Azospirillum brasilense: one gene and its partner. The protein of the gene in region 1 binds, or shares a complex with, the protein of each later gene. Links are inferred from orthologs where the notes say so. Each region holds a gene or a part of one and is shown on either strand. Other genes may lie near its edges.

The links.
Region 2: the proteins of tldD (region 1) and H1Q64_RS08155 are in contact, whole or in part, in a solved structure (PDB 5NJ9), measured with the Escherichia coli proteins. The link is inferred for Azospirillum brasilense from one-to-one orthologs.

What each region holds. Positions count from the first base shown.
Region 1 is NZ_CP059449.1:1,986,401-1,998,165, reverse strand. The notes cover bases 5,721-8,632. They hold tldD (metalloprotease TldD), read left to right. Parts: upstream 5,721-6,415; coding sequence 6,416-7,849; downstream 7,850-8,632. Other genes in these bases: H1Q64_RS09415 (YjbH domain-containing protein), read left to right, coding at 8,535-8,632; H1Q64_RS09420 (glycine cleavage system protein R), read left to right, coding at 7,869-8,414; H1Q64_RS09430 (DUF3422 family protein), read right to left, coding at 5,721-6,245. Outside these bases: H1Q64_RS09450 (cytochrome c oxidase assembly protein), read right to left, coding at 69-692; H1Q64_RS33810 (hypothetical protein), read right to left, coding at 737-871; cyoE (heme o synthase), read right to left, coding at 868-1,797; ctaD (cytochrome c oxidase subunit I), read right to left, coding at 1,877-3,490; coxB (cytochrome c oxidase subunit II), read right to left, coding at 3,558-4,403; more of H1Q64_RS09430, read right to left, coding at 4,887-5,720; more of H1Q64_RS09415, read left to right, coding at 8,633-10,610; H1Q64_RS09410 (hypothetical protein), read right to left, coding at 10,629-11,282; H1Q64_RS09405 (DUF1328 domain-containing protein), read left to right, coding at 11,613-11,765. UniProt on the Escherichia coli protein: Metalloprotease involved in CcdA degradation. Suppresses the inhibitory activity of the carbon storage regulator (CsrA).
Region 2 is NZ_CP059449.1:1,710,497-1,722,193, reverse strand. What follows is about bases 271-3,114. They hold H1Q64_RS08155 (TldD/PmbA family protein), read left to right. Parts: upstream 271-936; coding sequence 937-2,292; downstream 2,293-3,114. Other genes in these bases: H1Q64_RS08145 (hypothetical protein), read right to left, coding at 2,920-3,114; H1Q64_RS08150 (hypothetical protein), read right to left, coding at 2,331-2,810; H1Q64_RS08160 (DoxX family protein), read left to right, coding at 335-775. In the rest of the region: H1Q64_RS08165 (DUF3616 domain-containing protein), read left to right, coding at 1-201; more of H1Q64_RS08145, read right to left, coding at 3,115-4,530; H1Q64_RS08140 (diacylglycerol/lipid kinase family protein), read right to left, coding at 4,652-5,572; H1Q64_RS08135 (UDP-2,3-diacylglucosamine diphosphatase), read left to right, coding at 5,789-6,640; H1Q64_RS08130 (glycosyltransferase family 4 protein), read left to right, coding at 6,637-7,635; H1Q64_RS08125 (globin-coupled sensor protein), read right to left, coding at 7,685-9,040; H1Q64_RS08120 (3-deoxy-D-manno-octulosonic acid transferase), read left to right, coding at 9,326-10,609; lpxK (tetraacyldisaccharide 4'-kinase), read left to right, coding at 10,606-11,616; H1Q64_RS08110 (lipid A biosynthesis lauroyl acyltransferase), read left to right, coding at 11,609-11,697.

The DNA of each region.
Region 1 (11,765 bases):
TTGTTTCGCCCGATTTCTTCGTTCAGCCCTAATTCTCTGTTCAGACTGTCTCTTTTTAAACTGCGTCCTCAGTTCGCCGCGGTCCCGGTGCCTTTCGCACCCGCGGCCTGCGTCGCGTGCTGCGCCAGCACCTGGGTCTCGTCCTTGGCGCGGAAGAAGGTGTAGGACAGCGTGATGGTGGTCACGTCCTCCATCGCCGGATCGTCGGCCAGCGCCGGATCGACGAAGAAGGCCACCGGCATGTCCACCGACTGACCGGGCTCCAGCACCTGCTCGGTGAAGCAGAAGCACTCGATCTTGTTGAAGTACTTGCCGGCCTTGTCCGGCGTGACGTTGTAGAGCGCGGTGCCCACGGTGGCCCGGTCGGTCCGGTTGGCGGCCTGATAGGCGGCCAACCCCATCTCGCCCAGCTTCACCGCCAGTTCCTTCTGCTCCGGCTTGAAGCGCCAGGGCAGCGACTGGTTCACGTCGGCGTTGAAGCGGACCTTGATGACGCGGTCGACCTGCCGCGCCGGTGCTGCGTCGGCCCGCTGGGTGGTGCCGCCGAAGCCGGTCACCTGACAGAACAGCGCGTAGAGCGGCACCGAGGCGTAGGCCAGCCCGACCATCCCGAAGACGAGGCCGAACAGCCCGGCCATGAACAGGCGGTTCTTCCGCCGGAGCCCCTTGTCGCTTTCAGGCCGGTCGCTCATGGCGCCGCTTCCTCCCTGCCGTTTGTCCGCTTGGCGTTCCGTGGTCAGTGACCGCCCATCCGCACCAGCGTGATGACGTAGAACATCACCACCAGCCCGATCAGCGCGGCCAGAACCGCGTAGTTGCGCCCGCGCAGACGCTTGCGGCGTTCCTCGTGGGATTCATCCATGATCGTCATGCCCCGCCTCCGGTCGTCAGGATTCCGGTCACCAGATGCTCGCCCATCAGCAGGGCGAACAGCAGGAACAGGTAGAGGATCGAGAAGCCGAACATCTGCTTGGCCGGCTTGTCGTCGGTGGCGCGCAGCACGCGGACCGCGCACAGCACGAAGAAGGCGCCCAGCAGGCTCGACCCGATCAGATAGGCAAGACCGCCAATGCCCAGGAAGTACGGCGCCACGGCGACCGGCAGCAGGACCAGCGTGTAGGCCAGCATCTGCCGCTTGGTGGCGTCGGGACCGGCGACCACCGGCATCATCGGCACCCCGGCGCGCGTGTAGTCGCCGTTGCGGAACAGCGCCAGCGCCCAGAAATGCGGCGGCGTCCACAGGAAGATCAGCAGGAACAGCAGGATCGAGGGCAACTCCACCCCGCCCGTCACCGCCGCCCAGCCGATCATCGGCGGAAAGGCGCCGGCCGCTCCGCCGATCACGATGTTCTGCGGAGTCCGCCGCTTCAGCCACATCGTGTAGACGAAGACGTAGAAGCCAATGGTCATCGCCAGCAGCGCCGATGCCGCCCAATTGACCGCCAACCCCATCACCACGACCGACGCCGCGGCCAGGATCACCCCGAAGGCCAGCGCGTTGTCCGGCTCCACCCGACCCGACGGGATCGGGCGGCGGACGGTGCGCGACATAACCGCGTCGATGTCGCGGTCGTACCACATGTTGATGGCGCCCGAGGCCCCGGCTCCGACCGCGATGCACAGCACCGCCACCGCCGCCAGCACGGGATGGATGTGGCCGGGCGCCAGCACGATGCCGGCCAGCCCGGTGAACACCACGAGCGACATCACCCGCGGCTTCAGCAACTCGATGTAGTCACCCGGCGTCGATCCGGAGACCGGACCTGTCGAGACCCGTTCAATGCTCAGGTCCGTCATACTTCACTATCCTCCGGCCGGAGAGAGCTTCCCGGCTCCCCCGGCGTCATGGCCACGACCGATGGGTCACGACCGATGGTCACTTCACCTGCGGCAGCGTTTCGAAGGCGTGGAACGGCGGGGGCGAACTCACGGTCCACTCCAGCGTGCCGGCCTGCGGTCCCCAATAGGCGGCCTCGACCTTTTCGCCGCTGCGCAGGGTCTTGTACGCGATCCACACGAAGAGAAGCGTGGACGCAAAGGAGAGATACGCCCCGAACGAGGAAACCATGTTCCAGCCGGCGTAGGCGTCTGGATAGTCCGGGATGCGGCGCGGCATGCCGGCCAGACCCAGGAAATGCTGCGGGAAGAAGACCAGGTTCACGCCGATGAAGGTCGTCCAGAAGTGAACCTTGCCCCAGAACTCCGGATACTGGCGCCCCGACATCTTGCCGATCCAGTAGTACCAGCCGGCAAAGATCGAGAAGACCGCGCCCAGCGACAGCACGTAGTGGAAGTGCGCGACGACGTAGTAGGTGTCGTGCAGCACGATGTCCATGCCGCCGTTGGCCAGCACCACGCCGGTTACGCCGCCGACGGTGAACAGGAAGATGAAGCCGAGCGCCCACAGCATCGGCACCTTGAACTCGATCGACCCGCCCCACATGGTGGCGATCCAGGAGAAGATCTTCACGCCCGTCGGCACCGCGATGATCATCGTGGCGGCGGTGAAGTAGGCCTTGGTGTCGACGTCCAGCCCCACCGTGTACATGTGGTGCGCCCACACCACGAAGCCGACCACGCCGATGGCGACCATCGCGTAGGCCATGCCCAGGTAGCCGAAGACCGGCTTGTGCGAGAAGGTCGAGACGATGTGGCTGATGATGCCGAAGGCCGGCAGGATCATGATGTAGACTTCGGGGTGGCCGAAGAACCAGAACAGGTGCTGGAACAGGATCGGGTCGCCGCCGCCCTCCGGGTTGAAGAAGCTGGTGCCGAAGTTGCGGTCGGTCAGCAGCATGGTGATGGCGCCGCCCAGCACCGGCACGGCCAGCAGCAGCAGGAAGGCCGTCACCAGCATCGCCCACACGAACAGCGGCATCTTGTGCAGCGTCATGCCCGGCGCGCGCATGTTGAAGATGGTGGTGATGAAGTTCACCGCACCCAGGATCGACGAGGCACCCGCGAGGTGAAGGGCGAAGATCGCCATGTCCACCGACGGCCCGCTGTGGCCCAGCGGCGAGGACAGCGGCGGATAGATCGTCCAGCCGGTGCCTGCACCCTGCCCCACGAAGGCGGAGCCCAGCAGCAGCAGGAAGGCCGGGACGATCAGCCAGAAGCTGATGTTGTTCAGCCGCGGGAAGGCCATGTCTGGCGCACCGATCATCAGCGGCACGAACCAATTTCCGAAGCCGCCGATCAGCGCCGGCATCACCACGAAGAACACCATGATCAGGCCGTGCGCGGTGATCAGCACGTTCCAGACCTGCCCGTCGCTGACGAACTGCAGGCCCGGCGACTGGAGTTCCAGCCGCATGATGACCGAGAACAACCCGCCGATCAGCCCGGCGATCACCGAGAAGATCAGGTAGAGCGTCCCGATGTCCTTGTGGTTCGTGGAGAAGAACCAACGCTCGACGAAGCCCGGCATGTGGTGGTCATGGTCATGCCCGTGGCCGTGTCCCTGCGCTTCCCCCGGATTGGCGTTTGCCATGTCTCTAAACCCTCGCGTCGGCGGAATGATTTTTCTTTGAGGTGCCGCTGCATCCAAAGCATGAGGCTTACTGGACGGCCCCGGCGGACGGTGCCTCGGCAACGTCGCGCTTGGTGTCGGGGGCGCCGTAAGCGGTCTTGGCCTTCTCGACCCACTGGTTGAAGGCCTCCTTCGAGACGGCCTCGACCGCGATCGGCATGAAGGCGTGGTTCACGCCGCAGATCTCGGAACACTGGCCGTAATAGACGCCTTCCTTCTCGATCCGCACCCACGTCTCGTTGGCGCGGCCCGGCACGGCGTCCTTCTTCACGCCGAAGCTCGGCACCGCCCAGGAATGGATGACGTCGCCCGCGGTGACCAGCACGCGCACGGTCGTGCCGACCGGCAGGATCACGCGGTTGTCGACCTCCAGCAGGCGCTTCTGGCCGGGCTTCAACTCCGAATCCTGGACCATGTAGCTGGAGAAGGCGATGTTGCCGTGGTCGGGATACTCATAGTCCCAGAACCACTGCCGTCCCGTGACCTTGATGGTCATCTCCGCCTCCGGCACCCGCTCGGCCTGATAGAGCAGCTTGAAGGACGGCACGGCGATGACGATCAGGATGATGACCGGAATGACCGTCCAAGCGATCTCCAGCACCGTGTGGTGCGAGGTGGTGGACGGCACGGCGTTCTTCTTGGCGTTGAAGCGCAGCGCCACCCAGGCCAGCAGCCCCGCCACGAAAATGACGATGGCGACGATGATCACCGTCAGCAGGTCGTGGAACGAGTCCATGGCGTGCTTGACCGGGGTGGCTGCCTCCTGAAGCCCCAATTGCCAGGGGTGGGGTTCGGCGGCGGAACCGGTCGCGGCAAATCCACACAAAGATGTCAGCGCCGCCAGAACGGCAGCGTTCAGGGTCTGCGTCTTCATCCCCACCCTCTTCGTTGTCCGCCGCCCGCGGTCGCGGACGGCGGTCGTCCCTTCCCGCCGGACCCGCCTTCGCCCCTGTTTCCCTGGTGCGTTCCACCCCTGTCGGGCGGTTGCGCGTCCGGGCGTTGCGACGGTGCCGGTCTATGCAGGGATCGTGCCGTTTGTGGGTGGCACGGTCCCCGCAGCGCGAGCTTAACCCTGCACTGCGCTTGGGTACAAGTCAGGCGTCCCTACACGAAGGACATAGGCGCAATGCCGGTTTCAAGCCCGCATCAGAACAGAAGTTGAGCTTCCGTATCGGCTTCGCACTGCGACAAGCTGTCGCAGTTTGATGGTACAGCGAATTGTCTCGGAAAATCAAGTTTTTAGGCTTGCACGTCCCTTGTGTGGGGCGCAAGCGACCTTGCGCGGACGGCGCCATCCGGTCGCCGTTTGCGCTGCGGTAACCCACCACCGTGTTGGGACGCAAAAGTTCCGCGGCCGTCAGTGCCCGCTGGTGATGACCTTGCGGATTCGGCGCACGCCGGACCAGACGAAGGCGATGACGATGGGAATCATCAGGCCAACGAGCAGGTCGGGATCGACTTTCATCCCGAGTCCCTTCACGCCCTTTGCGGCGTAGCCGACGATGCCGACGAGGTAGTAGCTGATCGCCACCACCGACAGCCCCTCCACCGTCTCCTGCAGGCGGAGCTGCAGCTGCGCCCGCTTGTCCATGGAGAGGAGAAGCTCAGCGTTCTGTCCCTCCACGGCGATCTCCACGCGGGTGCGCAGCAGGTCGCTGGCGCGGGCCACGCGCTGGGACAGCGCCTGCAGCCGCGATTCCACCGCCTCGCAGGTGCGGATCGCCGGGGCGAGGCGGCGGTCCATGAACTCGCCCACCGTGGGCAGCCCCTCGATGCGGATCTCGCGCAACTCGACGATGCGCTTTTCCACGAGGTTGTAGTAAGCCCGCGCCGCGCCGAAGCGGTAGGCGGTCTCCGCCGCGATCTGCTCGGTCTGGGCGGCCAGCAGGGTCAGCCGGTCGAGCAGTTCCCGCTCGTCGTCCAGGCCGCGCAGGGTGGCGATGCGGGTGGTCAGGTCGGCCAGATCGGCCTCGATCGGGCCGATGCGCGGCAGCACGCCGCGCGCCACCGGCAGCGCCAGCAGCGCCATCACCCGGTAGGTCTCGATCTCCAGCAGGCGCTGCACGACGCGGCCCGCCTGGTTGGAGGTCATCGCGTGGTCGGCGATCAGGATGCGCGAGAAGCCGTCGCCATGGATGCGGAAGTCGGTCCAGGCCGTCGCCGCCCGCCCGGAGATGCGCGTGCCGATGTAGCTCGGCGAGCCAAACATCGCCGTCAGCATGTTGGCCGAGGGCTCCGGCGATTCGGCATCGAGGACGGCGACATGGACGCCGACCATCAGCTCGCCCGGCAGCCCGGCCAGCCATTCCTTGGGCACCGCGTTCAGCGCCGGTTCCAGGAAGGGATCGACCAACACGTTCGCCGGGGACACGGCGTTGGGACGGAAGACGGTCCAGGTGGAAAATTCGGTGTGGCGCTCCCACTTCAGGCGGAAGCTGCCGAAGGAGCCGCTGTAATGGGTGGCCCCGGCGGGCGGGCGCGGCACGCCAGCCCAATCGCACAGCTTCTCCAGATGCAGCCGGTCGGCCTCCGACGCGCCCTCCCCCGACAGCATCGCCAGCATGGTGGCGCGGACCGGGGTGGACAGGACCTCCGGCGGGCGGGTGTGCACCTCGTTGGTCAGGGTCACGCGCAGGGCATGGTTCTTCAGGGGGTGGGCCAGGGAGCGCGCGTCTCCGTTGCCGGTGCGGCCCATCGCCAGCGCGTCGTCGGTCATCGCGGCCATTCCCCTTCCAAGCCCCTTCCGCCCATGGACGACGAGCCTTGCCGGATGAGCCGCCCGTCGCCACACTATAAGTCTGATCTTTAGACCACATCGCGCGTGCGGGTGCGAGAGCGCCGGTGCCGCATCGTTGCCCTACGATAGACCGATACCCCGGAGTCCCCATGAGCGCGCTTGCCGTCACCGACGATCTGTTCTTCAACCGCGCCGGCCTGGACCGTTCCCGTGTCGAGGGGGTGGTGGCCGACGCGCTGCGGGGGGCGGACGACGGCGAACTGTATCTGGAATATTCGCAGAGCGAATCGCTGGGTTGGGACGACGGCAAGCTGAAGGCGGCCAGCTTCGACACCACCCAGGGCTTCGGCCTGCGCGCCATCGCCGACGAGGCGACCGGCTTCGCCCACGCCTCCAGCCTGTCCGAGGACGCCATCCGGCGCGCCGCCGCGACGGTGCGCGCCGTCCAGGCCGGGCATGCCGGCACCTTCGCCGAGCCGCCCGCCGGCACCAACCGCGCGCTCTACATCCCGGACAACCCCCTGCCTCTGGTCCCCTTCGAAGCCAAGGTGAAGCTGCTGGCGGAGATCGACGCCTACGCCCGCGCCAAGGACCCGCGGGTGCGGCAGGTCTCGTGCTCGATCAGCGGCGAGTGGCAGGCGGTGCAGATCATCCGCGCCGATGGCGTGCGCGTCGCCGACCTGCGCCCGCTGGTCCGGCTGAACGTCTCCGTCGTGGTGGCCGAGGGCGACCGCATGGAGACGGGCGGCCACGGCGGCGGCGGGCGCGTCACTTACGAACACTACATGCAGCCGGAGACGTGGCGCGCCTTCGTGGACGAGGCGCTGCGCTCCGCGCTTGTCAACCTGTCCTCGGTTCCTGCCCCGGCGGGGGAGATGACCGTCGTTCTCGGCAACGGCTGGCCGGGCATCCTGCTGCACGAGGCCATCGGCCACGGGCTGGAGGGCGACTTCAACCGCAAGAAGACCTCGGCCTTCGCCGGGCTGATGGGCCAGCGCATCGCCGCGCCCGGCGTGACCATCGTGGACGACGGCACCATCGAGAACAGCCGCGGCTCGATCACCGTGGACGACGAGGGCACTCCCGGCCAGTGCACCACGCTGATCGAGGACGGCATCCTGGTCGGCTACATGCAGGACCGCATGAACGCCCGGCTGATGGGCATGCGCCCGACCGGCAACGGGCGGCGCCAGAGCTTCGCCTGCCACCCCATGCCGCGCATGACCAACACCGTGATGCGCCCCGGCGCCTATGAGCCGGAGGAGATCATCAAGTCGGTCAAGAAGGGCCTCTACGCCAAGAACTTCGGCGGCGGGCAGGTGGACATTACCAGCGGCAAGTTCGTCTTCTCCGCCAACGAGGCCTATCTGATCGAGGACGGCAAGCTCGGCCCGGCGGTGAAGGGCGCCACCCTGATCGGCAACGGTCCGGACAGCCTGACCCGCGTGTCGATGATCGGCAACGACACGAAGCTGGACCCCGGCGTCGGCACCTGCGGCAAGGACGGCCAGGGCGTTCCCGTGGGCGTCGGCCAGCCGACCCTGCGCCTGGACGGCCTGACCGTGGGCGGTACGGCGGCCTGATCGCCACCACCGCTTCCCTTTGCTGCATCGGAGGTTCCGCCCGTGTCGTCCCTCGCCCTGGTTTCGACCTTCTGCCCCGACCGTCGGTCTCGTCTCCGCGGTCACCGGCCATCTGTTCGGGCTGGGGGCCAACCTGCGCGACGCGACCTTCGCGGTGATGGGGTCCGGAGCGGAATTCTCGGCGGTCTGCGAATTGCCCGACGGCGTCCCCGTCGGGGAGGTTCAAGAGGGGCTGGCCAGCCTGCCCGAACTGGCCGGCGCGCAGATCAAGGTCACGCCCTTCGACTTCGATCCCAACCCCGGCCCGCTCGCCCGAATCACCCACCGCGTGGAGGTGTCGGGCGGCGACCAGCCCGGCCTGATCGCCCGTCTGTCGGAAATCTTCACGCAATTCGAGGCGAACATCGTCCGTCTGGACGCCCAGACCCTGCCGGAGCGGGAGGGAGGTCATTACACCATCCGCTTCGCCGTTTCGATCCCGCCGGAGCGCGCCGGCACCTGCCTGTCCGCCATTGCCAACACTGCGGAGACGATGGGCCTGACCTGCACTGCCGAACCGCTGTAACACTCCTCGTCCATCACCTCCAATTTTCCCTCTCCCCAAAGGGAAGAGGGATGAAGGTTGCATTCATACGCATGAAAATGCCATGGATCGGGAACTTTCCCCGACCATCTCCACCATGGCGTGAATCGCGTTCTCCTCGTCCTGGCGCTGTCCTTCGCCGCCCTGCCCGCTCGGGCGGAGGGGCTTGAGGCGACCCTGTCCGACTGGGGAGCCGTTGGGCTGCTTCAGACACCGAACGCGCGGGGCATGCCGGACGGCACCGTCACCGCGGGGGTGACCGCTCTCGGTGGCTTGCACCGGCATGTCTTCGCCGGGGCGCAGCTCCTTCCCGGCCTTGAGGTCACCCTCCGCGACAGCACCTACCCGAGCTGGCACGGCCTCAGCGAGCCGGGGGTGGACGCCAAGCTGCGCCTGCTGCGCGAGGGACCGTGGTGGCCGGCGCTGGCGGTCGGCGGGCGGGACGTCACCGGCAGCGGGCTGGACCTGCCCGGCAAGGGCCGCTTCGCGGGAGAGTATCTGGTCGCCTCGCGGCGCTGGTGGAACGTCGATCTCAGCCTGGGCATCGGCTGGGGTGGGCTCGGCGACTATGGGCATGCCCGCAACCCGCTGCGCTTCCTCGGCGGGCGCTTCAAGCGCGACCGCGACCCGGCGAAGGCGTCGTCCCGCGGGCCGGAAGCATGGTTCACCGGGGAACGCGCGGCCCTGTTCGGCGGCGTCGAGTGGCACACACCGTTGGACGGGCTCAGCGTCAAGTTGGAATACAGCGCCGACAGCTTCCGCGCTCAGCAGCAGGACGACCCGACCTTCAGGCCCGGCGTGCCGCTGAACGCCGGTCTTGCCTACCGTCCCTGGAACTGGCTGGAGCTGGGCGCGGGGGTCGAGCAGGGATCGCGCGCCATGCTGCGTCTCGCCGCGCGCTTCGACCCACGCGAGGAAGGAGGAACCACCGCACTCACGCCGCCGCCCGTGGTCGGCGCCCGCCCGGCCGCGCCGGGCGCCGCCCTGGCCGCCCCGGACATCGCTGCCTTGGCCCGGCTGCACCGGTTGCCCGCCCGCGCTGTGCTGATCGACGGCGACCAGGCGGCCCTGTGGCTCGACCCGGCGGGCGCCGGCACCGCTCCGCTGGCGCAGGAGGTGGGTCGCGCCGCCCGCCTACTGGCCGACGGCGCGCCATCGGAGGTCGAATGGCTGACCGTCGTCTCCGGCAACGCCGGGCTGGACGGCACCGCCGTCACCCTGTCTCGCCGCGCCGTGGAACAGGCAGCCAGCCACCGCGGCAGCTCCGAGGAAATCTGGCGGACGGCTCGCGTGGACCGCTCCGCCGGTCCTCCGGGGGACTGGGCGTCACGGTTGACCTTGACCGTCGTTCCGACCGTGGAGGCCAGCCTGTTCGAACAGAGCGCGCCGCTGGTGCAGCGGACCTACGGCGACACCGTGTTGACCGCAGAACCGCTGCGCGGACTGGTTCTCAGCGGCGGGCTGCGGGTGAACGTCAGCCACAACCTCCACCTCCTCGACACCAACGCCATCCCGGCGGCGGATCCGGTGCGCAGCGACCTGCCGCGCTACGCCGACCGCCTCGCCGCGGTCGAGCGGCTGTACGCGGCGTGGCTGGCCGCGCCCTCCGAGAGCTGGAGCACGCGCCTGTCCGTCGGCCATTTCGAGGAGATGTTCGGCGGTGTGGGAGGCGAGGCGCTGTACCGCCCCCTGACCGCGCGCTGGGCGCTCGGGCTCGACCTCAACCGCGTCTGGAAGCGTCCGCCCGACGACGTGCTGCGCCTTGGCCCGGAAAGCGGGCGGAACACCGGCCACGCCAGCCTCTATTGGGAAGCGCCGGGGGCTGCCACCACGGGTGTGCTGCGGCTGGGGCGCTATCTCGGCGGGGATTGGGGCGGCACGCTCGAACTGATGCGCGCCTTCGACGGCGGCATCCGCCTGTCCGCCCAGGTCACCTGGACCGAGGGGCCGGAGGGCGCGCAGAGCCGCTACGGCGGGCGGCTGGAACAGGGAATTGCGCTGACGGTACCTTTCAGCCCCGGCGGCTCCTGGCCGCCGGACGGGCGGCTGGCGACCGCGGTGCGCACCCTCGGACGCGACGCGGGGCAACGGCTGCGCCAGCCATTGCCCCTGTACGACGCGTTGGTCACGGCGGGTTACGGCCGCCTGACCGGATCATGGCCGCGGCTGATGGAGTGAGCCGCTGCGGACCGGGGATCAACGGATTTCGGAGATCGTCCCGGTCTTGGCGTCGAGCAGCACGGTGCTCCAGGTACCGTTGGCCGACTGGGCCTCCGCCACGTAGTTCTCACCCTGCTTGCGGAAGTCGCGGACCGAGGTGAAGCCGGCGGCGCTGAAGTAGTTCAGCAATGAGGTCTGCATCAGCTCCTTGCGGTTCTGGCCGCGCTCGGCGCGCTGGGTGGTGTTGGGATCGACGTTCATGATGACCTGCCGGTTGCCCTGCATGGTGTTGGGCAAGGTGCCGGTGGCCGACCCGGTGGTCCCCATGGCGCCGCTGTTCGGCATGCTGTTGTTCATGTTCCCGGTCGAACCATAGGTGCCGGGCGCCCCATAGGTGCCGGTGCTGCCGTAGGTGCCCGCGGCGCCGGACCCAACGGTGGATTCGGCGGTGCCGCTGGTCACACGGTCGGGCATGCGGCCGTCCGGCATCCGGTTCTGGGTCCGGTCGCTCCAAGGGTCGGCCCGCTCGCCGGGCAGGCTTTCCACCTGCGGGCTGGTGGTCGGCAGGCCCGACGGGCTGGAGCGCTCGTAGGGAACCTGCGGCGCGTTGTTCTGATAGGTCTGGGCCATCGCGGTGGGAGCGGCCGCCAGGGTCGCGGCGAGAACGGCGAGGGACAGTTTGGCGTTCATGGCATCCTCTTCTCTCGATACGGCGTCTCGCACCGCCGCAGCGGCGCTGCGCCTTTTAGCCCGCCCGGCCGGAACCGAGCAGGCTGGCGACCCCGACAACAGCGCTCGTCGGCCGTTGTTGCGGTCAAGCCAGCGTTATCGGGATGCCTCTCCCCCTTATGGGACCGCCCCTACCCAAAAAAAGCTCTTTACTGGAACGGGGTCCGGGAACCTTTCAGAGCGGAGGCGTGTTCTGCACAATACTGACACGCTCTTCACAGAGTAGGACGTTCAACAGACTGCGCGCCGGACGAGCCGTAATGCGCTTCGGACCGAGCGAGGGAGGTTAGGATGCTCTATTGGGCACTTGTTTTCTTCGTGATCGCGCTGATCGCCGGCGCACTCGGTTTCGGCGGAGTTGCGTCAGCCTCTTCAGGCATTGCGCAAATCCTGTTCTTCCTTTTCCTGATCCTGTTCGCGGCGAGTTTGATTCTGGGCCTGGTC
Region 2 (11,697 bases), 270 kb from region 1 along the record:
GTTCCTCTGCTGAACCTGCCCTACGGCAAAGGCGACGACCACGCGGAGGGCATCGCCTGCGTCCGCCGCGACGGCGCCCCGCCCGCCCTTCTGGTGGTCTATGACAGCCCGTCCAAGGCCCGCCTTCACGACGCCGGGACCACCGCCGACCTGTTCGCCCTGCCTTCCCGCTACGATCCGGCCAACGCCTTCCGGGCGTGAGGGTTTGTTCTTAAAAAAGCAACAATCATTGCATGATTATGCGGATTATCCCAATCGCAGACATCGCTATTCTTGGCCTCAGACGACAACGGCCCCGGCGCGGGGCACCACGCTGAGACAAGGAAACCAAGCCATGAACGCCGCCATCGACAACCGCACCGCCCCCTACGCCGCCTTCCTGCTGCGCGTCAGCCTGGGCCTTCTGTTCATCGCCCATGGCCTGATCCTGAAGGTCTTCACCTTCGGCATCGCCGGCACGGTCGGTTACTTCGAGAGCCTCGGCTATCCCGGCCTCTTCGCCTATCTGGTGATCCTCGGCGAGATCGGCGGCGGCCTGCTGCTGGTGGCCGGTGTCTTCACCCGCTGGATTTCGCTGGCCCTGCTGCCGATCATGATCGGCGCGACGCTCCAGCACACCGGCAACGGCTGGGTCTTCTCGGCCCAGGGCGGCGGCTGGGAGTTCCCGGTGTTCTGGACGGTGCTGCTCGGCGTGCAGGCCCTGCTGGGCGACGGCGCCTTCGCCCTGAAGCTGCCGACTGCCGGCCGCAGCGCCCTTGAGAGCCGGCTGGCCTGACCCTGAAGCGAGCATGACGAGCGGCGCGCGGGCGGGCACCAGCCCCCCGCGCGCCGCCGCATTTGTGCGGCGGGCGTACCGGACCTGAGGCGATATGCCCCTTCCTCTTCTTCTCCGGGCTCCCATTTGCTAGACAAGCCGGAGACCTAGCGGAGACCGTAATGCCCGTTTCGACCACCTCGCAACCTGACGTGCTGACCCTGCTGGACGATCTGATCCGCAAGGCGAAGGGCGCCGGGGCCGACTCCGCCGACGCCGTGCTGTTTGACAGCGCCTCCTTGTCGCTGAGCCAGCGTTTCGGCAAGACGGAGAAGCTGGAGCGGTCCGAGTCGGGCGATCTGGGACTGCGCGTCTTCATCGGCAAGCGGCAGGCCATCGTCTCCTCCAGCGACCGCAGCGCCAAGGCGCTGGACGAGCTGGTGGAACGCGCCGTCGCCATGGCCCGCGTGGTGCCGGAGGACCCCTTCTGCGGCCTCGCCGACCCGGAGCAGATCTACACCACCCTCCCCGACCTCGACGTGTGCGACCCGTCGGAGCCCTCGGCGGAGCTTCTGATCGAACGCGCCCGCATCGCCGAGGAGGCCGCGCTGGCGATCGAGGGCGTCACCAACTCCGAAGGCGCCGATGCGGGGTGGAGCCGCTCCACCATCGCCATCGCCGCGTCCAACGGCTTCACCGGCAGTTACGGGGTGTCGCGGCAGTCGCTCTCCGCCTCGGTGCTCGCCGGGACGGGCACGGGGATGGAGCGCGACTACGATTATGACAGCAAGGTCTACGGTTCCGACCTGCGCGACCCGGCGTCGATCGGGCGCGAGGCCGGCGAACGCGCCATCCGCCGGCTGAACCCGCGCCGGGTCAAGAGCTGCAAGGTGCCGGTGGTGTTCGACCCGCGCGTTTCCCGCGGACTGCTTGGCCACCTGACCGGCTCGATCAGCGGGCCGAGCATCGCGCGGGGCACCAGCTTCCTCAAGGACAAGATGGGACAGCGGATCTTCGCCGCCGGCATCACCATCGTCGACGACCCGCATGTGAAGCGCGGCCTGCGCTCCCGCCCCTTCGACGCGGAGGGCATCGCCACCACCCGCCGCAACCTGATCGAGGACGGACACCTGACCACGTGGCTGCTCGACCTGCGCTCGGCCCGCCAGCTCGGCCTATCGACCACCGGCCACGCGGCGCGCGGCACCTCCGGCCCGCCGGGTCCGGCCCCGGCCAACGTCTACATGGCCCCTGGAACCAAGAGCCGCGACGAACTGCTGGCCGAGATCCCCAACGGCTTCTACGTAACGGAGCTGATGGGCACCGGCGTCAACGGGGTGACCGGCGACTACAGCCGGGGTGCGGCCGGCTATTGGATCGAGAACGGCCAGATCGCCTATCCGGTCACCGAACTGACCATCGCCGGCAATCTGAAGGAGATGTTCCTGAACCTGGAGCCCGCCAGCGACCTGGAACTGCGCTTCGGCATGGACGCCCCGACCATCCGCATCGACGGGCTGACCATCGCCGGCCTGTGATCGTAACGGGAGGCGCCGCAAGGCGCCTCCTCTTCGTGTCAGCGGACCACGCCGCGGACGATGTCGGCGATGGTGCCGTGGACCGCATCCAGGATCAGCATGTCCGCGCCGGCCAGGATGCACTCCCAGCCGTTCATGCACACCGGCACCCGCTGGCGCAGCTCGACGGGCGCCACTTTTTTGGCGATGCCCGGCGGCAGCGGCTGGCCGCGCGCCAGCTTCTTCGCGATCCCCGGCGGCAGGGCCGTCACCCCGACCGGATGGGCGACGAAATAGTCCCGGATGATCGTCACCTCGCCGCGGGACACCGACCCTCCTGAGGCGCGCCCTTTGGAGTCGTGCCCCCGGGTTTCGTAAGACGGCCCACCCTGGGGCTTGCCATGCCCTCCGCCGGGACCACCGGCCCAGTCGGGCTTGTCCGCCAGCGCCGGGCCGGTGGCCGGACTGGTCATGGACAGCACCGCCAGAAGCGCCAGCGCGGCACGCCCACTCCGGCGCCGCATCCGATCCTTACTCATGATCCGCATTCCCCTGCCTGCCGAAGGTAAGCCGCCAGCGCACCTCGCGGCCCTACCCCCATCGGATTAGCCTCAAGCTCCGCCGCTGGCCTGTGGCAAGGGCAGGATATCAGACCGTCACGCTCATCGGTCCGCCGGCGCCGCGAACCGACAGGTTGGGCAGGAAATCCCGGAACAGCGACAGGCTCTTCAGGTCGGACACGTATCCCGTGCCCTCCCCTCCCATCATCTTTCCACCGATGCTCTTCATCACGTCGGCGGTCTGCGCGTCCTGGGCCTCCAGCGCGTCCTTCAGCACCGAGGCGAGCGCACTGCCGTTGCCCAGCCGCTCCATCGGCGCACCGGTTTCCTTCGTCGTTTTCTCGTAGCTGTACTGGAGTGCCGCCCGCTGCACCGACCAGTTGACCGACTCCTTTTCCTCCTGACTGGCCTCGTCAAGGAACTTCACCCCGGCGCGGTAGGCGGCGGCCTTGTCGGTGCCGAGGGGGTCGGCGGCGTCCATCGCCTGCTTCTGCTGGCGGGCCATGACGGATTGTGCCGCCTGCTGCTCGTTCGTGGAGAAGGTTCCGTCCTTGTTGCTGGCAATGGCGTGGAGGCTGCGCCGGTCGAAGCCGCCGAACAGCCGCTCCACGTCCTTTCCGGTCGGGTCGGAGTAGTTCACCCCCTTGCCTTCCTTCGCCATGACCGTGTAGGTGGCGTCCAGCGAGTCACCGGCGTCCTGCACGACCTTCGCAAAGCCCTGGAGCCCCGGGGTCTGGTTGGTGGTCAGCACCGTGGGCGGCGGCGGCGGCAGCCCGGCGGCCTCGGCCTCCTCCTTGGCGGAGGGCTCGAAGCCTTTGCCCCCTGGGAAGCTCTTGTCGACCTCACCACGCCCGATGCCGGGAATGTTCACGTCCGCGGCGTACTGCGCGAGACCATTCGCCCAGAGCTTCCCCTCGAATCCCAGGTCATACATAAGCTTGGCGGCGGCCTTTCCCTTCTCATTGTCCGGCGATAGCAGCCCACCCTCGCCGCCCTCCGCTTCCGCACCGAAATCCAATTTTTCGAACGCCTCCTCTCCCTTCTGCAGGGAATACGCGAAGGCCTTTCCCTTGATCTTGTTCGGGTCGCCGCCGACGGTCTCCATCATCTCGCGGTCGATGTCCGCCGACTCCGCGCGGAAGAGGGCATTGGCCGGAGCCATCGCCGCTTGGAACGCCTCGGTGTCCTCGTCCTTCCCGAAGGCGTCGTAAGCGGCGGTCCGCGCCTCGTTCAGGGCCGACATGGCCTTGCCCATGCGTTCCGTCTTGGTCTTGAAGGCCTTTTCAGCCGCCCCGAGCTTCTCCGCCCATTCCTTGTCCTCCTCATCCTCGGGCCGCTCCTTGATGAAGCGGTCCTTCACGGCGTTGGTCGCCATTTGGCGCAGTCCCAACGCCACGTCCTTCTCGGTCATCTTGCCGGACTTGACGAAGTCTTCCAGCATCGCGCGGCCCTTGGAGCCGATGGAGGCGAAGACCTTCCCCGCCACGCCGGTCAGCGACTTGGCCAAGCCGCTGAGTTCCACGCTGTCCTCGCCTTTCAAGGCGGCCAGGGCCGAGGCGCCCGCGGAGGACGCGGCGTCGGAGGCCGCCTTCCAGGTCCCCTCCGCCTCGGCGGCACCCCCGGCGGGCTTCCATTTGGTGGCGGTCGCGGTGGTGCTGGCCGTGGTGGCCGAAAACAGGGCGTTGATCGACGTGGACATGGCTTCCCCCTTGCGGTCCCGCCTGGGCCGCGGGGCCTGAATCCTTAGAGACCAAAGTAATTATCGAATGTCCCCAAGTAATTTTCCCAAGAGATCCCTTAACGGACTCTTAAAAAGCTGTTCAGCGCGCCAGCACCGGCAGGACCCACGGGGCCAGCGCGATCTCCACCGGTAGACGGGCGATCACGTCGCCGTCGCCCTGCACGGGCTCCCCCGCCGGCCCGTCGATGACCACCCGGCGGGCGGGCAGGATGCGGTAGTCGGGGAAGCGCGGCAGACGACCGGCGGTGACGCCCCACAGGTAGCGCAGGGCGTTCCCCCGCCCCGCCCGCGGGAACAGGCAGACGTGCAGCCGCGGGTCGGTCAGCCGGGCGTCGGGCGCACAAACGAAGCGCCCTCCGTAGAAATGCCCCTTGGCGACGATGACGGAGGCGACCTCCACCGGCTCCGCATCGTCCACCGCCACGCGGTAGGGGCCGCCGCCGCCCGCGGCGATCCGGGCCAGCGTTTCCACCGCGTAGGCACCCTTGCCGATCAGCCGCTTCAGCCGCATGTCCACCCGCTCGACCACGTGGGCATCCAGGCCGGCGCCGGCCATCATGGCGAAGGCGCGTCCATTCGCCACACCCAGATGCACGGGCAGCGTGCGCCCTTCCGCCAGCACCCGCGCCACGCCCTCCGCATCCAGGGGCTGGTCCAGTTCATGGGCAAGCACGTTGGCGGTGCCCAGCGGCACGATGCCCAAGGGTATTGTCGTTTCCCCGCGTCCGCGCGCGCCCAGCCCGTTGACCACCTCGTTGATGGTGCCGTCGCCACCCGCGGCGACCACCGCGTCGAAGGCGCCGGGGGCTACCGCGCGGGCCATCGCCTCCGCGTCGCCGCGCCCGCCGGTGGCCCGAAGCGTCACCGGGGCCCCGTAGCGCTGCTCCAGCAGTTCCAGTACCGCACCCAGACGGCGCGCCCGGCGGGCGCCGGCCACCGGGTTGTGGATGACCAGAAGACGACGCCGGGTCGCCGCGGCCAGCCCGGATGCCTCAGGCACCGATTCGCCCCCGTCAGCCACAGCAGCCCCCAATATGACCATCCCGTTTCAGTTTTGATAAAGTCATTTGTCGCCTTTGTTGCACTGAAAAGAAGTCTTCTCGAAATCGTTGGCTCCAACAAATGCGAACGCTTGAAAACATTGTCAAGATAATGACTCGCGGATATAGGGAAAGCGTTTCAACGAATCCTTGCCGGAACGGCGATGGAGCGGGGCATGAGCGCATCACGCGACGTCAAGCGATACCGCAGCATCTGGATCTCCGACGTCCATCTGGGCACGCGGGGATGCAAGGCGGAGTATCTTCTCGATTTCCTGAAGCACAACGAGTCCGACCACCTCTATCTCGTCGGCGACATCGTGGACGGCTGGCGGCTGCGCAAGACATGGTACTGGCCGCAGGCGCACAACGACGTGGTGCAGAAGATCCTGCGCCGGGCGCGCAAGGGCGTGCAGGTCTACTACATTCCCGGCAACCACGACGAGGCCGCCCGCGATTATGTCGGCCTGCAGTTCGGCGGCGTCCAGGTGGTCGAGGAGATGATCCACGTCACCGCCGACGGGAGGCAGCTTCTGGTCACCCATGGCGACCGCTTCGACGTGGTGGTGAAGTACGCCCGCTGGCTGGCCTTCATCGGCGACAACGCCTACGTGGTGCTGCTCCAGGTCAACACGCTGTTCAACTGGGTCCGCCGCAAGCTGGGCTTCCCCTACTGGTCCCTGTCGGCCTTCCTGAAGCACAAGACGAAGACGGCGGTCGAGTTCATCGGCAACTACGAGACCGCCCTCGGCGACGAGGCCCGGCGCCGCAAGGTGGACGGGGTCGTCTGCGGCCACATCCACACCGCGGAAATCCGCGACATGGAAGGAATCCTCTATTGCAACGACGGCGACTGGGTCGAGTCCTGCACCGCCTTGGTCGAGCATCCCTGCGGCCGGCTGGAGATCATCGATTGGGCGGCGGACATCCGCCGGCGCGCCGCAACGACGCTGCCCGCCCGCATCCCGGCCAAGGAGAAGCCGGAGAATGTGAAGGAGAAGGCGGCCAAGGAGTCGGTTGCGGCGTGAACATCCTGATCGTCTCCGACGCCTGGCTCCCCCAGGTCAACGGCGTGGTGCGCACCATCGGCACCGTCCGCTCGGAGTTGGAGGCCATGGGCCACCGGGTCGAGGTGATCGGACCCGACCGCTTCCCCACCGTGCCCATGCCCACCTACCCGGAAATCCGGCTGGCGCTGGGCGCGGGGCGGCGGCTGAACGCAATGATCGAAGCGTTGCGCCCCGACTGCATCCACATCGCCACCGAAGGGCCGCTGGGCTTCGCCGCCCGGCGCTACTGCCTGCACCGCGGCCGGCCCTTCACCACCGCCTACCACACCCGCTTTCCCGAGTATGTGCGCGACCGGGCGCCGGTGCCGCTGGCGCTCAGCTACGCGGTGGTGCGCCGCTTCCACAGGCCATCCTCGGCGGTGATGGTGGCGACGCCATCCATCGAGAGCGACCTCGCCGCCCGCGGCTTCACCAACATCCGGCGCTGGACGCGCGGCGTGGACACCGACCTGTTCCGCCCCCGCGCCAAGGAGTTCCTGGCGCTGCCCCGTCCTATCGCCCTCTATGTCGGGCGCGTGGCGGTGGAGAAGAACCTGGAGGAGTTCCTGAAGCTCGACCTGCCGGGCAGCAAGCTGGTGGTCGGCGACGGCCCGGCCCGCGCGGAGCTTCAGCAGAAATACCCGGACGTCCATTGGGCCGGCGCCCGCCATGGCGAGGAATTGGCCCAGCATTACGCCGCGGCGGACGTCTTCGTCTTCCCGTCGCGCACCGACACCTTCGGTCTGGTGCTGCTGGAGGCGCTGGCCTCGGGCGTGCCGGTGGCCGCCTACCCGGTGCCCGGCCCGCTGGACGTGGTTGACGGTTCCGCTGTCGGCTGCCTAGACGAGGATCTCAAGGGGGCGATCGAGCGCGCCCTGACCATCCAGCCGGAAGTGTGCCGGAACTATGCCCTGAACTTCTCCTGGCGCCGCTCCGCCGAACAGTTCCTGGCGAACCTGCGCCCATTCACCTGAGGACGACATGGGGCGGGGCCGGCACGCGGCCGGTCCCCGCCCGTTCCGATCACGCGGCGCGGATGCGCTGCATGAACAGGTCCACGCTCTCGCGCAGGCGGTCGGATTCGCGGTGCAGGTTGCCGGCGGACCCCAGCACCTCCTCGGCCAGGCTGCCGGTCTCCGACGCGCCGCTGGTCACCGCCCCGATGGTGTCGGTCACGCTGCGGGTTCCGCGTGCGGCCTCCTGCACGTTGCGGACGATCTCCTGGGTGGCGGCGGTCTGCTGCTCCACCGCGGCGGAGACGGTGATGACGATGTCGTTGATGCTGCCGATGGTGGCGCCGATCCCGCTCAGCGCCTCGGCGGAGCCGCGCGCGACCTCCTGGATGCTGGCGATCTGGATGGAGATGTCCTCGGTCGCCTTGGCCGTCTGGTTGGCGAGGTTCTTGACCTCCTGCGCGACCACCGCGAAGCCTTTGCCGGCCTCCCCGGCGCGGGCGGCCTCGATGGTCGCGTTCAGCGCCAGCAGATTGGTCTGCCCGGCGATGCTGTTGATGAGCTGAAGCACCGCGCCGATCCTCTGCGCGGCGTCGACCAGCCCGTTCACCGTGGCGTTGGTCCGCTCCGCCTCGGCCACCGCGCCGCGGGCAACCTGCGACGACTGGGCGACCTGCCGGCTGATCTCGGCGATGGAGCTGGTGAGCTGTTCGGACGCGGCGGCGACCGTCTGCACGTTGGCCGACGCCTGCTCGGCGGCGGCGGCGACAGCGAGCGACTGGCGGTTGGTGGCGGCGGCGATCTGCGCCATGCGCTGGGCATTGCCCTTCATCTCGTCCGACGCGGCCACCGTGTTGTCGGCGATGCCGCGGACGCTGCCTTCCATGCTGTCGGCGAGCTGGTTCAGGATGGCGCGCTTGCTCTCCTGCTCGGCCGCCGCGTAGGTCTCCAGAAGCACCTCGAGGTCGAGCCAGGCGACGCGGCCCAGCGTGTCGCGCAGGGCTGCCCGCTCCGCCGCCTTTCTCGATCCGAACAGCAATCCGCGCCCTTCCGCCGCGTCGAGACCCAGGTCGCGGATGATGCCGCTGGACACGGTGTGATGGCAGATGGCGACCGCATAGCCCGGCACGCCGTGGTCGTAGAAGGCCTTGGCCAGACGATGGGCGGATTCCAGGAAGCCCGGCCCGAGATCGCCCGAGACCACGCGGCTCCAATGGGCGACACGCGCGGCGTGGACGTCGGGCAGGGTCAGGGCGTCGCGGATTTCCGGCCAAGCCGCGAAGGCGCTGTGCCACTGCTCCAGCAGCGCAGGCAGACGGTGCTGCGCGAAATCCCGGTTGGCGCGCAGACGCGCAATGTCCGCTTCGGTGATGCTGAAGGCCCGGAGCCGGTTTTCCTGGCCGTCACGTTCCTGTACGCCCGCCATGATATTATCATCCCGAAATGTTGGAGGCTGGCGCATTGCCCGCCTTCCTTGAAGTTGCCAACGTTTCTACGCCGTCAGGATAGCATCGGATTGCTTCAAAATTATCATAATGGGTCGCAAAATCGTCATACCCTGGTATGCAGACAACCCCCATCCGGCCATCGGCCTTCCGGTGGGCGCCAGCGCAAAGCCTTACCTCTGCCACAGCCCCCCGTGCTAAAGTGGTGGGGACCGTGGCCGGGAAATCTGGCCGCGCTGGTTTTGTCGGATGGCGTTTCGACCCGCATGCTTCAGTCACTCTACCGCGGCCTGACGACCCTCGCCGGGCCGGCGGTTCGTCTGTATCTCGACCGACGTCTGGCCGCCGGCAAGGAGGACTCCGCCCGCCGGGGGGAGCGGTTCGGCACGGCCGCGCGTCCACGCCCTCCTGGGCGGCTCGCCTGGATTCACGCGGCCAGCGTGGGCGAAGCCAACTCGGTCCTTGTCCTCATCGACCGCCTGCTCGACGAAACGCCGGACCTGACGGTCCTGATGACCACCGGCACGGTCACCTCGGCGGAGCTGATGGCCCGCCGCCTGCCGGAGCGCGCCTTTCACCAGTATGTGCCGGTGGACCTGCCGACGGCGGTGGACCGCTTCCTCGACCATTGGCGCCCCGATCTGGTGCTGTGGACGGAATCGGAAATCTGGCCCAACCTGCTCGGCGCCGTTCGGGCGCGCGGCATTCCGGCGGCGCTGGTCAACGCGCGCATGTCGGAGCGCTCCTTCAACCGCTGGCGCTGCGCGTCGGGCCTGATCACGCCGTTGCTTTCGACCTTCCAGATCACGCTGGCCCAGTCGGAGGGGGACGCCGACCGCCTGCGCCGGCTGGGCGCGCGGGGCGTCGTCAGCGTCGGCAACCTGAAATTCTCCGCCGAGCCGCCCCCCGCCGATCCCGCGGCTCTGGCGGCGTTGCGCGCGGCCTGCGCCGGGCGCCCCGTCTGGCTGCTCGCCAGCACCCACCCCGGCGAGGACGAGTTGGCCGCCGCGGTGCATGAGGCGCTGGCCCCGCGCCTGCCCGGCCTGCTGACCCTTGTGATTCCGCGCCACGCCCACCGCGGCGCCGACATCGCGGCTCTGCTGCGCGGGCGCGGCCTGACCGTCTCGCGCCGCGGCGAAGGCGCCCTGCCCGCCGCCGCGGACGCCGTGCACATCGCCGACACGATGGGGGAGATGGGGCTGTTCTACCGGCTGGCCCCGGTGGTCTGCATGGGCGGTTCCTTCGTGCCCCACGGCGGCCAGAACCCGGTGGAACCCGCCCTGCTCGGCAGCGCCGTCCTCTACGGCCCGCACATGTGGAACTTCACGGAGATCACCCGCCAGCTCGAAGCCGCCGGCGGCGCCCTGCCGGTGCCGGGGACGGAGGCGCTGCCCGACGCGGTCGGGCGCCTGCTGAGCGACGAGGCCGCCCGCGACCGCGTCGTCGCCGGCGCGACCGCGGTGACCGAGGGCAACCGGCGGATCGTCGACCGCGCGCTCGCGGCGCTCGCTCCCGTCCTCGGCGCCGGACGCGTCCGGCCCGCGGCATGAGGACTCCCGGCTTCTGGTACGGGTCCGGCGGAGCCGCCGGGGCGGCTCTCGGCTGGGCGCTCGCCCCGCTGGGCGCGCTCTACGGGCTGGCCGGACGGCTGCGCATGGCGGCGGGTCAGCCGGAGCGGGCCGCAGCCCCGGTCCTCTGCGTCGGCAATCTGGTGGCGGGCGGCGCCGGCAAGACGCCGGCCTGCATCGCCGTGGCCGAGGCCCTGCGCGCCCGCGGCATCGCCCCTGTCTTCCTCACCCGCGGTCATGGCGGGCGCGAGCGTGGCCCGCTGGCCGTCGATCTCGGCATCCACGATTCGGCCGCGGTGGGCGACGAGGCGCTGCTGCTGGCCGCCCATGGCCCCTGCTGGGTGGCGCGGGACCGCGCCGCCGGGGCACGGGCGGCCATCGCCGCGGGCGCCTCCGTCCTGGTGATGGACGACGGTTTCCAGAATCCCGGCCTCGCCAAGGATTTGTCGCTGATCGTGGTGGACGGGGCGGTGGGTTTCGGCAACGGGCATCTCATCCCCGCCGGCCCCCTGCGCGAGCCGGTGGCCCGCGGGCTGGCCCGCGCCGGGGCCGTCGTGGTGCTGGGCGACGACCGCGCCGGGGTGGAGCGCCGGGTGGCCGGCGCCCTGCCGGTCCTGCACGCCCGGCTGGAGCCGGTCGAGGAGGCCCGTGCCCTGGCCGGACGGACGGTCCTGGCCTTCGCCGGCATCGGGCGTCCGGCAAAGTTCTTCGCGACGCTGGAAGCTCTGGGCGCCCACGTGGTGGAGCGCGTCGCCTTCGCCGACCACCATCCCTACCGCCCCGAGGAGGTGATGGCCCTGATCGACCGCGCCAACGCGCTGGGTGCCCTGCCGGTCACCACCGTGAAGGACGCCGTCCGCCTGCCGGAGTCCCTGCGCGCCCTGGTCCGGGCGGTGCCGGTGCGCGCCGTCTGGCAGGACCCCACCGCCCTCGACCGCTTGCTCGCCCCTCTTCTGACCGGGCTTCCGACTGGAGTTCCCAATGGCTAAGCCGCGCGGCCCCCTGGTGTCCTGGCTGACCCGCCGTGTCGGCTACCCGCTGGAGGCCGTTCTCGTCCATGGCTTCTGCGG